DNA from 3 places in the Clostridium sp. genome. Region 1 is predicted to be linked to each of the others. Evidence: riboswitches for the same ligand, from Rfam matches in the RefSeq annotation. Region 1 holds a riboswitch; each other region holds the start of a gene.
The links. Region 1 has a riboswitch for S-adenosylmethionine ahead of LKE46_RS06295 (methionine ABC transporter ATP-binding protein). Riboswitches for the same ligand answer to the same signal wherever they lie in the genome.
Positions count from the first base shown of each region.

Region 2: another riboswitch for S-adenosylmethionine. It lies ahead of LKE46_RS04985 (trans-sulfuration enzyme family protein); the one in region 1 lies ahead of LKE46_RS06295 (methionine ABC transporter ATP-binding protein).
Region 3: another riboswitch for S-adenosylmethionine. It lies ahead of LKE46_RS13495 (methyl-accepting chemotaxis protein); the one in region 1 lies ahead of LKE46_RS06295 (methionine ABC transporter ATP-binding protein).

Region 1 is NZ_JAKVOI010000001.1:1,275,848-1,280,605, forward strand. Features, by position in the region: gene LKE46_RS06285 (HAD-IB family hydrolase) at 1-394, opposite strand, end outside; gene LKE46_RS06290 (methionine ABC transporter permease) at 516-1,172, opposite strand; gene LKE46_RS06295 (methionine ABC transporter ATP-binding protein) at 1,174-2,130, opposite strand; SAM riboswitch class I at 2,209-2,317, opposite strand; gene LKE46_RS06300 (amino acid permease) at 2,350-3,819, opposite strand; gene rbr (rubrerythrin) at 4,142-4,726, shown strand.
Region 2 is NZ_JAKVOI010000001.1:982,269-987,026, reverse strand. Features, by position in the region: gene LKE46_RS04995 (glycosyltransferase family 4 protein) at 1-63, opposite strand, end outside; gene LKE46_RS04990 (zinc dependent phospholipase C family protein) at 60-656, opposite strand; gene LKE46_RS04985 (trans-sulfuration enzyme family protein) at 836-2,008, opposite strand; SAM riboswitch class I at 2,096-2,201, opposite strand; gene LKE46_RS04980 (methylated-DNA--[protein]-cysteine S-methyltransferase) at 2,247-2,708, opposite strand; gene LKE46_RS04975 (anti-sigma factor domain-containing protein) at 2,724-3,629, opposite strand; gene LKE46_RS04970 (sigma factor) at 3,622-4,308, opposite strand; gene LKE46_RS04965 (response regulator) at 4,391-4,758, opposite strand, start outside.
Region 3 is NZ_JAKVOI010000001.1:2,752,722-2,757,479, reverse strand. Features, by position in the region: gene LKE46_RS13500 (putative ABC transporter permease) at 1-90, opposite strand, end outside; gene LKE46_RS13495 (methyl-accepting chemotaxis protein) at 189-1,814, opposite strand; SAM riboswitch class I at 1,889-1,991, opposite strand; gene hpf (ribosome hibernation-promoting factor, HPF/YfiA family) at 2,336-2,866, shown strand; gene secA (preprotein translocase subunit SecA) at 3,024-4,758, shown strand, end outside.

The sequences.
Region 1 (4,758 bases):
CAAATCCATATTTTTTCGACATTTCCCTCACAAGTTCCACAGGACTCCCTGATATCGTTATTATCTTGTGTCCCTTTTTTTTATGCCACTTTATTCTGTCTCTTGTATAAGTATATACCCTGTCCCCTTTCTGTGATATTACTTTTTCTGCTATAAAATCTATCTGTGATTTGTGAAGTCCCTTTATAGCTTCTATATATATATATGCCATTTTCAAAAGATAGTTATCATAGTTGCCCTGTCTTCTATCCCATTTTTCATATTCCGGCTTTACTTCTTTATACCATCTTTCAGGTGGAATTACCTCATATTTTACAAGTTTCTTAAATACTTCAGTCATAAGTCCTTCTCTATAAAGAGTTCCATCTATATCAAAAAAAGCCGCTATGCTCATTTAAAGACCTCCCTTTCATTTCAATAATTACTATATAACATTGTAACATAAAAAATATATATTCTTAAAAAAATATAACTCCAAGCTTTTCATGCTTGAAGTTACATTCCATACTCTACTATTATTTATTAAGTTTTCTATATATCAGATTTCCTATAGTCTGAAGCAGCTGAACAAATATTATAAGTATTATTACCGTATATATCATTACGTCAGTTTCAAATCTATAATATCCATACTTTATAGCTACATCTCCAAGTCCGCCGCCACCTACAGTTCCTGCCATAGCCGAGCATCCAACTATACTTATAACTGTAAGCGTTATTCCAAGAACTATTGAAGGAAGTGCCTCCTTGATCATCACTTTGAATATTATCTGTGTATTGCTTGCTCCAAAAGATTTTGCCGCTTCTATTATTCCAGGATCTATTTCCTTAAGAGATGATTCAATTACCCTTGCTGCAAATGGAGCTGCCGCTATTGTAATTGGAACTATGGCCGCTGTAGTACCTATAGTTTTGCCAACTATCAATTTAGTTAATGGGAAAATTGCTATCATAAGTATTATAAAAGGAAAAGACCTCAATAAATTTATTATTACATCAAGTACCTTATACACTGCTCTGTTAGGCCTTAATCCATTTTCTTCAGTCACTATCAACAAAATGGCAGGTATGAAACCTATAATTACAGCAAGTATTGTAGACACAACTACCATATATAATGTCTGTCCAATGGCAGGAAGCAGTATTTCTGTAAATGTTTCTGAAAATCCCATATTATTCAACCTCCCAGCTTACATTTCTTGAAGAAAGATATTCACATATGATCTCTTTATCTTTTTCATTTATATTTATAACAAGACTTCCAAGTACATCACTTCGAAATTTCTCAAGTTTTCCCCATACTATTGAAAATTTTATATTCAAATCTATTGCCATGGACGTTATAAGATTCCCCTGACTTATATTCTTCGGGAAAAATATTCTTATGTTTATTCCCTGATCCGGCAATATGCTATCAGCACCAAGCAGCTTTTTTAAATTTTTACCAGGTTTCAAAAATATTTCTTCTACCGTACCTGATTTTTTTATCTCTCCCTCATCAATAATAGCTACTTTATTACATATTTCCTTTATTACTTCCATTTGATGTGTTACCACAACTATGGTTATTTTAAACTCTCTGTTTATTTTTTTCAGCAATTCAAGTATTGATTTAGTGGTATTTGGGTCAAGAGCCGAGGTAGCTTCATCACACAGTAATATGCTGGGATTTAGTGAAAGTGCTCTTGCAATAGCTACCCTTTGTTTTTGACCTCCGCTCAATTCCCTCGGCATACTTTCGGCCTTATCTTCCAATCCTACAAGTTGCAGCAAATTATTAACTGTTTTCCTCATTTCATTTTTATCAATACCCCACACTTCAAGTGGAAGTGATATATTCGAATACACATTTTTTCTATTGAGCAGATTAAAATTTTGAAATATCATTCCGAGATTTCTTCTAAATATCCTTATCTGTTTGCCTTTTAAGTCTTTTACTTCTTTATTCATAACTTTTATGCTTCCTGTATCATAGGTCTCAAGACCGTTTAAGCACCTGAGAAGAGTTGACTTTCCTGCACCGCTGTGTCCTACTATACCAAATATCTCGCCCTCTTCTATGTGGAGATTTATATCTTTTAATACATTTTTGCCACCAAAACTTTTACCAATATTACTAATATCTATCAATATATTTCATCCTCCCATATAAAGTCTTAGCAAAAAACAAAAGTCCGAGGAAAACCTCAGACTTAATTACAAAACAATATCTCATCTTTCAGCTCCCGCTGCAGGAATTAGCACCATTGTACAAAACACTTTCATACTGGTTGCCGGATTTCAAAGGGCCTGTCCCCTCCACCTCTCTTGATAAGTTCAGAATTTATACCTGACACGCAACTAATTATATCAACTTAATTTTGATGTGTCAATATTATCATTTAATTCTACATCTTTTAACTTTATAAATTTTGTATTCTCTCTTTTCTTATAAACTATCAATAAAATTAGAAATAAAGGTATCCCTATATAGGAAGATATTACTCCACCCCAGTCTATTTTACTTTCCTGAAAATATGTAATACCCTGTCCAAACACTACAATCGTACAAAGTATAAATGCAATTATAGGCCCCAGCGGGAAAAATTTAGCCCTATATTTGAGTTTTGATACATCCTTCCCCTGAACCATACATGCCCTTCTAAACCTGAAGTGACATATTGCTATACCAAGCCATGCTATAAACCCTGAAAGTCCTGACGCAGCTACGAGCCATACATACACCGAACTCTCTGCATAAATTCCTGTTAAAAAACAGGCAGAAGCAACTACTGTAGTAATAATAACTGCATTCACAGGTACACCCTTTGAATTTACCCTTCCAAAAATTCTGGGTGCCTTGCCGTCATTAGCCATGGAATACAACATTCTCGAAGATGCATACATACCTGAATTCCCACAGGAAAGTACCGATGTCAATATAACTGCATTCATAAGAGAAGCCGCCCCAGATATCCCCGCTTTTTGAAATATCATTGTGAATGGGCTTGTCTGAACACCTGCTTTAGTATATGGAATCAATGCGCCTACTACAATTATAGTTCCAAGATAAAATAATATTATTCTCCAGAATATAGTATTTATAGCTTTTGGTATTGTCTTGTCCGGATTCTCGCTTTCACCGGCTGCAATACCTACAAGTTCCGTACCCTGAAAGGAAAATCCTGCAATTAAAAATATCAGGAATATGGATTTTCCTCCTCCTACAAAAGGTGCATCTCCAACAGTAAAATTCTCAATTCCAACAGGATTTCCATTAAATATTCCAAATATCATGGCAACCCCTGTTATCAGAAATACTATAACTGTAGTAACTTTTATACCTGCAAACCAAAATTCAGATTCTCCATAAGCTTTTGCAGATAATAAGTTCAGTGTTACTATAATTGTCAAAAACAATATACTCCATATAACAGATTGTACATAAGGAAACCAGTATTTCATTATAACCGCACCTGCTACCATCTCTGCAGCTACTGTAATAGCCCAATTATACCAGTAGTTCCATCCAAGAGCAAACCCTAGAGCCGGATCCACAAATTTTGTAGCATATGTACCAAATGATCCTGAATCCGGCATAAAAGTTGCCATTTCTCCCAAGCTTGTCATTAAAAAGTATACCATAATGCCTATACATATATATGCTACCAGTGCACCTCCAGGTCCAGCTTGATTTATAGTTTTTCCCAGAGCTAAAAATATACCTGTACCAATAGCACCACCAAGTGCAATCATATTCAAATGTCTTGCCTTAAGCCCTCTTTTTAATTCATTGGCTGCCTTTGGATTTTTATATTTATCATCTAAAGTATTCTGCATTTTATTCCTCCTAGTCCTTTATCCTGACACTTAATCTACTTTTAACATTATGAACCAAGTCATACAATTAGTCAATATCTGTAAGTTTATGATAATTATTATTTGCTAGTTATTATTATAAGTCATTTCCTAATAAATTATATCATATATTATAATTACACAAAATTAAATCTAGTTTTTAAACTAAATCACTATTTTAAGACTCATACTATACTTTTTTTATACATTTAGAAGGATTTATTAAATATATATTGAATATAGTAGGTAATTGGATAGTTATATGTACTCATATAACTACTAAAAACATTTTAGGAGGTATTTTATGGGATCTTTAAAAAGTACAAAAACTGCAGAAAGTTTACTTAAAGCTTTTGCTGGAGAATCACAGGCTAGAAATAGATACACTTTCTATGCTTCTACAGCAAAAAAAGAAGGATATGTCCAAATTTCCAACATATTTACAGAAACCGCAAATAACGAAAAAGAACATGCCAAGAGATTTTTCAAATTTTTAAATGAAGATTTATGTGGAGAGGCTGTTGAAATAAACGCTTCCTATCCAGTTGCTTTAGGAGACACCAAAACAAATTTGAAAGCAGCAGCAGCAGGAGAAAATGAAGAGTGGTCTCAATTATACCCTGCATTTGCAAAAGTTGCCGATGAAGAAGGTTTTAGCACAATTGCAACAGTTTTCAGAAAAATTGCTGAAGTTGAAAAGCACCATGAAGAGAGATACAAAGCTTTACTTAAAAACATAGAAGAAGACAGAGTATTTACTAAGGACAAAGTATATAAATGGAAATGTAATAATTGTGGATATATATATGAAGGAACTTCAGCTCCAGAATCCTGTCCTGCCTGTGCACATCCAAAAGCATACTTTGAACTGTTGGCGGATAATTTCTAAATGAGTTAAAAAAATCAGGCGAGAATTCTTGC
Region 2 (4,758 bases), 290 kb from region 1:
TAGAGTATTGGTAACTCCATTTATCTGGGGTAAAAAAGTATCTGTAAAAATAGCTACTTTCACATTATCCCTCCTATGTCTTTTGGCAAATCATAACTTTCCAGATTTGAAAAATCGTGTGAATTGAAATAGATTATTGATTCTACTGTCATATTTATAGTCGATACAGCATAGGTTATATCCCTTAGAAATGACCTCTTCTGCTTGAAATATTCTCGCTGCATATTGAAAATAATCGACAGAATATTTCTCTGCGGTAAACTTTTATTATTTATTAATTTCAGCTTGCCGCGTATGAGAAGAATTCGTAAATTAAAATGGAGTACTATTTCATATGCTATATGTCCAAAGATATTTTTATTGCTGTATTCCTCTGTATGATACAGACAGAAATAGTCACTTATATAATGGCACATAATCCCCAGAATCATCGAAAACTGATTAATATCCAGTTCATCATGAGACAATTTATCAAAACATTCAGATACAACATTCAAGCTATCCTTTAAAGTATGAGGATTCCTACAGGAATTAGGAGAAATATCCGGCTTGATATTTCCATACATAAAAAGGATTTTATTTAATTTGAAATTCAGTTCTTTTAAACAATGTTTATATACAATTTTGGAAAATATTAAGTGAGTATTTAATATCATCAACCTGACACCTCTTTATTTATATCCCCAATATAATAATATTTCCTATATGTAATTTTTGACTGCACATTCTTGTTAAGTTTTATTTAAGAGATATTCATATACGTTAAATCCTGTAAACAAAACAGCATGCTGCAAAACTAAATACTTAGTTTTGCAGCATGCTGTTTTACTCCAATTCACAGTCCGCATTTTTCAAGTGCCTGTTTTAAATCATAAATAATATCCTCTGCACTTTCAAGTCCTATGCTGAATCTTATATATCCGTCTCTGAATATTTCAGGATAGAAATTTATTCTTTCATCATTTGGGCCTGTATATACAATAAGACTTTCATCATGTCCAAGGGAAACTGCCGGGACAACCAGTTCAAGTGCATTTATAAATTTATTGTGAGTCTCGCTGTCTGCCTTAAGTGCAAAAGCTATGACTCCTGAATACATCCTCATCTGCTTTTTGGCAATTTCATGCTGGGGATGACTTTCAAGGCCTGGATATGCAACAAATTTCACAGATGGATTTGATTCCAGATACTGTGCAACCTTGAGTGCCGTATCGCTGTGCTGCTTCATACGAAGAGGCAGTGTCACAACCCCTCTCATTATAAGCCATGCATTGAATGGACTTATCGTACCTCCAAGATTGACCATAGCCTGGCCTTTTATTTTGTCTATAAGTTCCTTTTTTCCTATTACCGCTCCACCCATGGCATCACCATGTCCATTTATGTACTTTGTCAGGCTATGAACCACCAGGTCGGCTCCAAGTTCAAGAGGATGCTGCAGATACGGAGATGCAAATGTACTGTCCACACTAAACAATGCTCCAATGGACCTGGCAATTTTGGCTATTTCTGCAATATCGCTTATTTTTGTAGTTGGATTTCCCGGTGTCTCCACATGAATAAGCTTCGTATTAGGTCTTATTGCCTTTTTTATCTCTTCCAGATTGGATGTATCTACAAGTGTTGCTTCTACTCCATACTTATCTGGGAGATATTGGTTAAGCAGTCTGTAAACCGCTATATATGAGACATTTGAACATATTACATGGGCTTTGCTTTCAAGAAATGTGAAAAACACTCCTGCAAGTGCTGCAACTCCACTTGCCAGTACCACACAATCTTCACCGCCCTCCAATGCAGCCAGTCTCTGCTGAAGATAGAGCTGATTTGCAGAAGTATTTCTTGTATAAAGCATCTGGTTCGGATCACTCCAGTTAATCGATGATGCATCTTCTGGAAGTCTATAGCAATTTGCCATGGTTATAGGCCGCCTTATAGCACCAGTTTCTTTATCAACACCATTACCTACATGTACACATTTTGTTATAAAGCTAGTTTCTTTTGTCATATATTTCCTCCCCATAAATTTAATAAATATTTGCATTAAAAAAGTTGTCTTCCATAAGAAAAACAACTTTAATTTCATAAAATATTTTTCTTATCTCTCAGAATATTCTGCTGGAATTGACACCATACATTCATGTACAAATGTTGGTTGTCGGGTTTCAAAGGGCCAGTCCCTCCACCACTCTTGATAAGATTTAATTATTCAATTTACTTCATGATATACTACAATGAATTTATTGTCAATAAGCCTTTTCCATATCCAGAAGTTTTTTCTTCACATTCAAACCGCCTGCATAGCCAACCAGCTGTCCATTGGAACCGACAACACGGTGACATGGTATTACAATTACAATTGGATTTTTATTATTTGCCATACCCACCGCACGACATGCTTTACCATTTCCTATACTTTCTGCTATTTCTTTATAACTACAGGTTTTCCCATAGGGAATATTCAAAAGCGCTTTCCATACTCTTGTCTGAAATTCCGTTCCCTGCGGTGCCAGCGGCAAATCAAAAACTTTCCTTGTTCCACTAAAATACTCATCAAGTTCTTCATGTGCCTTTCTAATTAAGGGTGTCTCAATTTTTCCAGCATTTTCGGGTATATGCTCTCCAAAATATATACGAGTAATTGTCCTGTTGTCCTCAACAATTACCATCTTTCCGATTTCAAATTCATAGCAATATGCACTGCACATATTATCCTCCATTTTCTATCTCCATGTCTTCGAACCCTTTTTATATGGACTCTTTTTTTGATTCTCAACTCTCTTTACCCTTTCGACATTCGGACCGTTATTATGTTGATAACTTTTCTTGATTTTACTGCCGTTTTTATTATTATACTGGTGTGGTCCTCTCGAATTGTATTTTTTCTTTTCATTGTTTTTATCCAGGGCTGACCTGCCGCTACCTGTATTTATATGACTTCTACTGGTATGATTGATATTATCAGGTTTTTTAGAGCTGCTTCCGGTACTTGGCTGCTCAACTTTATTCAATATGTTATCAGTCGCCTTTACACTTCCTTTTGAATTATCGATTGAATTCTTATTTAAAATCACATTACCGTTTGATTCAATTTCAATGTTCAAGTTGGAAGCCTTCATCTGAGACTTGAATTTTGAAATATTTATATCTTTACCGTCTATATCAATAGAAATAGTTTTTGTCTTCGTATAATCCGAATCAATGAATTTATCTTTTTTAGATTGATCAATTATAATTCTCAATCCATCATTAATATTAGCATTATTTATATCAACCTGATTCAATATTTTGTTTCCATCATTATTCAATGCCCTGGAAGAAATAATTCTATTTAAAAAATTTACCTTCAGTTCAACATACGGATTTATACTCACCAGTACCGTAGCCGATGGACTGTAATAAGCCTTGACGCCCCCACCTATAGATAGTATAAACAATATACACGCTGCAGTCACTATTTTTCTGGTATTAGAATAAAAAAAACCTGCTTTAACTTCATTCCCTATAAATTCTTCGCCTATATTTGGCTTTTTACCAGCACAATTTACCTTTATAAATTCACCATAGGGAGTAAGTAAATTAGCATATTTTTCACTTATGCTAATTACTATTCCTTCTCTTTTATTCATTGTTTTCACCTGCTTTTATATTTAAATAGGACCTTATGTAAGGAAAATTTTTATTACTGAATATTACAAATAAAGCAATAATATATTTTCTCCACTTATCAACAAATTTTTTGCTGAATCCGGTATACATACATATTTTTTTAATGGGGAGCTTTCGACTGCTTACTATGAAACTCCTGATTTCACTATCATTATATATTTTTAAAACAAGCTTTAGAGCATTACCTCTAGTATCCTTGTGTTTTGGGCTATTATTTACCAGGCTATTGAAATCAATTTTATATTTTAAAAGTTCTTTATTTAACTCGATAATCTCTTCAGCCCTATTTTTATTTTCCAATTGCAGTTCAAAATTAGCTATGGCATTGCTATTTTCCAATTTTTCCATGCCATATCCATCATTATCAAAAGAAAGCAGAGGGAATTTTCCATTCTTTCTAAAATAATCAATTAATGCATTTCTAATTATTACCTTTGCATATGTATAAAAATTTCCCTTGATCTCAGTGTAAGTATCACATGCCTTGTTGAACGCAATCAATGCAATACTAAGTTCATCATCATTTTCCCACTGGAGATATCTTTTTGAAATAGAATAAGTGCATTTGTATATAAAATTTCTATTCTCATCAATAAATTCATTTCTATTTTTATGAATCAAGTGATTAATATCCGGCATGAAATCACCTCATATTAATTATTATACGAAATAATTAATGTTTTTAATGGGGTTTAGCGAAAATAAAATACACCTCCAAATTCTATTCATCAACAAGTCTATAACCAACCCCTACTTCCGTATATATGTATTCAGGCCTTGTAGGATCTTTCTCCAGCTTTCGCCTCAAATTTGCCATAAACACCCTGAGGGATTGTGTTTCATTTCCAACTGCAGAACCCCAAATTTCATTTATAATAAAATTATGTGTCAGAACTTTGCCTGAATACCTGCATAAAAGTTCAAGTATTCTATATTCTATAGGAGTTAAATGTATACTTTTCCCCGATACAACTACTTTTCTTTTTTCAAAATCAATAAACAGATCCTTAACGCTAAACTCTTTCATGTTTTTTTCCCGGGCACTATTGATTCCACTGTGTCTCAATGATACACGTATTCTGGCAAGAA
Region 3 (4,758 bases), 1.5 Mb from region 1:
AAGGACCATATACAAAGCACCCATTATAAATATTAAAAGCAAATCTTTATATATCCTATTTTTTAATTTGTTGGAACTGCTGTATTCCATAGTACCTTTTCTACCTCCATTAGATAGGATTGACCTGGTTCACTTTTTATATTATTCAATTTTGTCTGTTAATATTCTTTTGGTTTAGTAGTGGACTGCTATTCAAGCATCAAATCTGCTACCAGTACACCTGTAATTTGAGATGTAGTATTTCTGACGGGAACTGCTATTGTTATAATATAGTCATTGGTATCTACGGATACATAAGGTTTGGAGGCATAATTTTCTCCCTTTACGGCTGCCTGGAAATATGGCCTGTGGGAGAAGTTCTCGTATACTTCTTTCTCGTCATAATCCAAAGAAATAGCCTTTCTTAATCCATCCTTCTGCACTAATCCAAAAAGTTGAAAATGTGGATATTTGACTATATTTTCTTTTAGTATTTTGGTGCAGACTTTATAATCCATTGTAGAAAGTCCATTGCATTTTGCTACATCTTGCAAAATTTTAAATCCCTTTTGTATGTGTTTTTTTGTTTCCTCTGTAAGTTTGTAGTCTTTAGCAAAAGAATCTATTTTGTTTTTTACTTTCTTGTTCATATCTTCCAAATTTGAAATTGAATTGAATATATTTTTTATAGCTGAAGATTGTTCATCGGATGCAGATGCAACTTCTTGGGTGGAGGAAGTAGTGCTTTCAGATATAAAAGATATTTTTTTAATTATATTTTGTATATCAATTATATTTTTATTTTGAACATTTATGTCATTAGTTATGTTCTTTATAGATTTAAGAGTATTATAGCTTTCCGATTGAGTATTTTTTAAATTATCTTTAATTGTTTTTGAAAACTGGATATTCTCATTTATACTTTTAACTTCCTTGTTCATGTCAACTGATATACTTGAAATTTCATCTTTTATATTATCTACTATGCTTTGAATTTCACTGGCTTGTTCAGATGAACTTTTGGCAAGCTTTCTTATTTCATTTGCTACTACGGCAAAGCCAGATCCGGATTCTTTGGCCCTTGCAGCCTCTACAGATGCATTTAATGAAAGTAGATTAGTGCTTTTGCTTATTTGATTTACTGTATCCGCTATAGTTTGAATTTTAAAAGCCCTTTCATATAAAGTATTTATTTTAGATGCCAATTTATTGTTAAAAGATGCTGATTCATTCATTTTTTCTACAAGTTCATTATAAATTTTATTATTATCCTCTATAGAAGATATCATGGAAGATGCTATGCCGTGGATCGATTCCCCATTTGACACCATATCTGAGTAATCTTTTCCGATGTCATCAAAAAGTTTTTTAGTTTCAAGTATATAGTTGGTCTGTTCTGTCATATCTGAAGAAATCTTGCTTATAGCCGCACAAGTTTCAGTTGTAGATGATTTTATTTTGTTCCCATTGTCATTCAAGTTGTGACAATAATTTATCAATTTATCCGTCATTATAGTAGTTTCGTTTATAAATTTTCTTGTATTAAAAACGATACTATTTAAATTGGAACATAATTTTTTAAATACACCTTTATTATCAACATTTAATTTTTCAGTTAGGTTTCCTTCCGCAATCTTATAGGAAGAATTGTTAATTTCGTCTAAAAATTTAGATGTTTTATCTATCAGTATACTGTAGAGTATCAGGCTTATTAGTATAAGTATGATGTTGTTGAGTAATAAAATATTTCTGGACAAAATATTTTTGAATATAAAAAAGAGTATTAATGCAATAATTATATAAATTAGTGGTATTAGTAATTTATATTTTTTCATAATAGAATCTCCCCCTTTTACAAAATAAAAACTTCCTACAGAGAACACTGTAAGAAGTTCATATGTCTTAGTGTTTCTCATCTTCAGGTTTTACCTTCTGGAATTAGCACCGTTGAACATAAATGTTCAGGTTGCCGGACATCATAGGGCCAGTCCCTTAGTCACTCTTGATAAGAATTTACATATTTAAATTTTAATAAAATTATACTAATATTTATATGAGTTACATAATATATCCTATCTTCTTATTTGTCAAGCATTTTAGCTGTTTTGGGAAACTATTTTACAAAAAACATGCAGAGGTGTCATCTGCTGAATAATTTCAGATGTTTTCTAGCTTTGAGTACATAAATTTAAGAATAAATTTGTACTATTGTATTTTATTATAAAGAGTATTAAAATATAATTATAGAAGATTACATAATCATATAAATGTATATCTTTTAAAACCATCATAAAGTAAACGTATGTTTATGATGATTTTATCACAGGCATATGTTGATAAGAGAGGGGCTGGAAATATGAAAATAACGGTAAAGGGAAAAAATATTTCAGTGACTGATGCATTGAAGAATACAGTGGACAAAAAGCTTTCAAGACTTGACAAGTATTTCAACCCTAATGTAGAGGCACATGTTACATTAAGTGTGCAGAAGAATTCCCAGATTGTTGAAGTTATTATACCATTTGAGGGAGTTATACTCAGGGGTGAAGAAAGAAATAATGACATGTATGCTTCAATTGACTTAGTTGTGGATAAATTAGAAGGACAGATAAGGAAACAGAAAACTAAGTTACTAAAAAGGCAACGTTCTTCAGAGTCATTAAGGTTCCAGTTCATACCAGACCAGCGTGAAGATGAAAAAGAAGACAATAAGATAGTTAAAACTAAAAGGTTTGCAGTAAAACCAATGTCTGCGGAGGAAGCAGTTCTTCAAATGGAGCTTCTAGGTCACAATTTCTTTGTGTATCAGGCTGCTGAAAGTGGAGAAGTAAATGTAGTTTATAAAAGGAAAGATGGAGACTATGGGCTTATTGAGCCTGAATTTTAAAAGATATTTATTAGAGGAAGTTTAAAAACTTCCTCTCTTGTTTTTATATATTAAACTAAAGTAAACTATTTTTTTATTAGTTGAATGCCATATAATTAGATGATATAATTTATAAAGTATATATCTTTATATAAAATTTGATGTGAGGATGAAAATAATGAAACTTTTTCAAAAAATATTTGGCTCATATAGTGAGAAGGAAGTAAAAAGAATTATTCCAATAGTAGATAATATAGATAAATTGGATAATGACATGCAGAAACTGGGAGATGACCAGTTGAGGGCTAAAACCGACGAATTTAAAGAAAGGCTTAAAAATGGAGAAACTTTGGATTCGCTGCTGCCTGAAGCTTTTGCAGTAGTCAGGGAAACTGCATCCAGGACTGTAGAATTGAAGCATTACAGGGAACAGTTAATAGGTGGAGTTGTGCTCCATCAAGGTAGAATAGCCGAAATGAAAACTGGTGAAGGTAAGACATTGGTTGCCACCGCACCAGCTTATTTGAATGCCCTTACAGGTTTGGGAGTCCATATAGTCACAGTAAATGATTATCTGGCAAAAAGAGATAGGGATTCGATGGCTCCTATATATGAATTTCTTGGACTTAAGGTTGGAGTCATACTTCATGATATGGATCAGGCTCAGAGACAGGAAGCCTACAATTGTGATATAACTTATGGGACCAACAGTGAATTTGGATTCGACTACCTTAGAGACAATATGGTTGTATACAAGGAGGAGAGAGTTCAAAGAAAATTGAATTTTGCCATAGTTGATGAGGTGGATTCAATTTTGATTGATGAGGCTAGAACACCTCTCATAATTTCCGGTGAAGGTGAGAAATCAACTGAGTTTTACAAGGTGGCAGATCATTTTGCAAAGACTTTGAAAAAGCAGAATGTGTCTGAGGATGACAAGGAAATTGAAGAAAAAGATAAGGGCGATTTTACAGTAGATGAAAAAGCCAATGCAGTAATTCTTACATCCCGCGGTATAGAAAAAGCCGAAAAATTTTTCAACCTCGAGAACTATGCGGATCCAGAAAACATGGAGCTTCAGCATCATGTAGTTCAGGCGCTGAAGGCAAATTACATTATGAAACGTGATAAGGACTATATGGTAAGAAACGGAGAAGTACTGATAGTAGATGAATTTACAGGAAGAATGATGGAAGGAAGAAGATATAGTGATGGACTTCATCAGGCTATAGAAGCGAAGGAAGGGGTTAAGGTTGAAAGGGAGTCAAAAACTCTTGCAACTATAACCTACCAGAACTATTTTAGAATATTCAGCAAACTTTCGGGTATGACAGGTACGGCCCAGACAGAAGAAAATGAGTTCAGGGAAATATATGGCTTGGATGTAATAGTCATTCCTACTCACGAGCCTGTTATAAGAAAGGATCTTCCTGATCTGGTTTATAAAACTGCAAAAGGTAAATTTAAGGCTATAGCAGATGATATTTATGAAACATATAAAAAGGGTCAGCCTGTACTTGTTGGTACGGTAAGTATAGAGAAATCTGAACTCCTTTCAGATATGCTTAAAAAGAGAGGAGTACCTCATCAGGTATTGAATGCAAAATTTCATGAAAAGGAAGCTGAGATAATTTCCTATGCCGGTGAAGAAGGAACTGTAACCATTGCTACCAACATGGCAGGGCGTGGTACCGATATAAAACTTGGCAAGGGTGTTGTAAAATTAGGCGGACTTAAGATAATAGGTACGGAAAGGCATGAATCCAGGAGAATTGACAATCAGCTCAGAGGACGTTCAGGACGTCAGGGAGATCCTGGAGAATCCAGATTCTATGTTTCACTTGAAGATGATTTGATGAGAATATTTGGATCGGATAGACTCCAGGGAATGGTTGAAAAGCTGGGACTTGGTG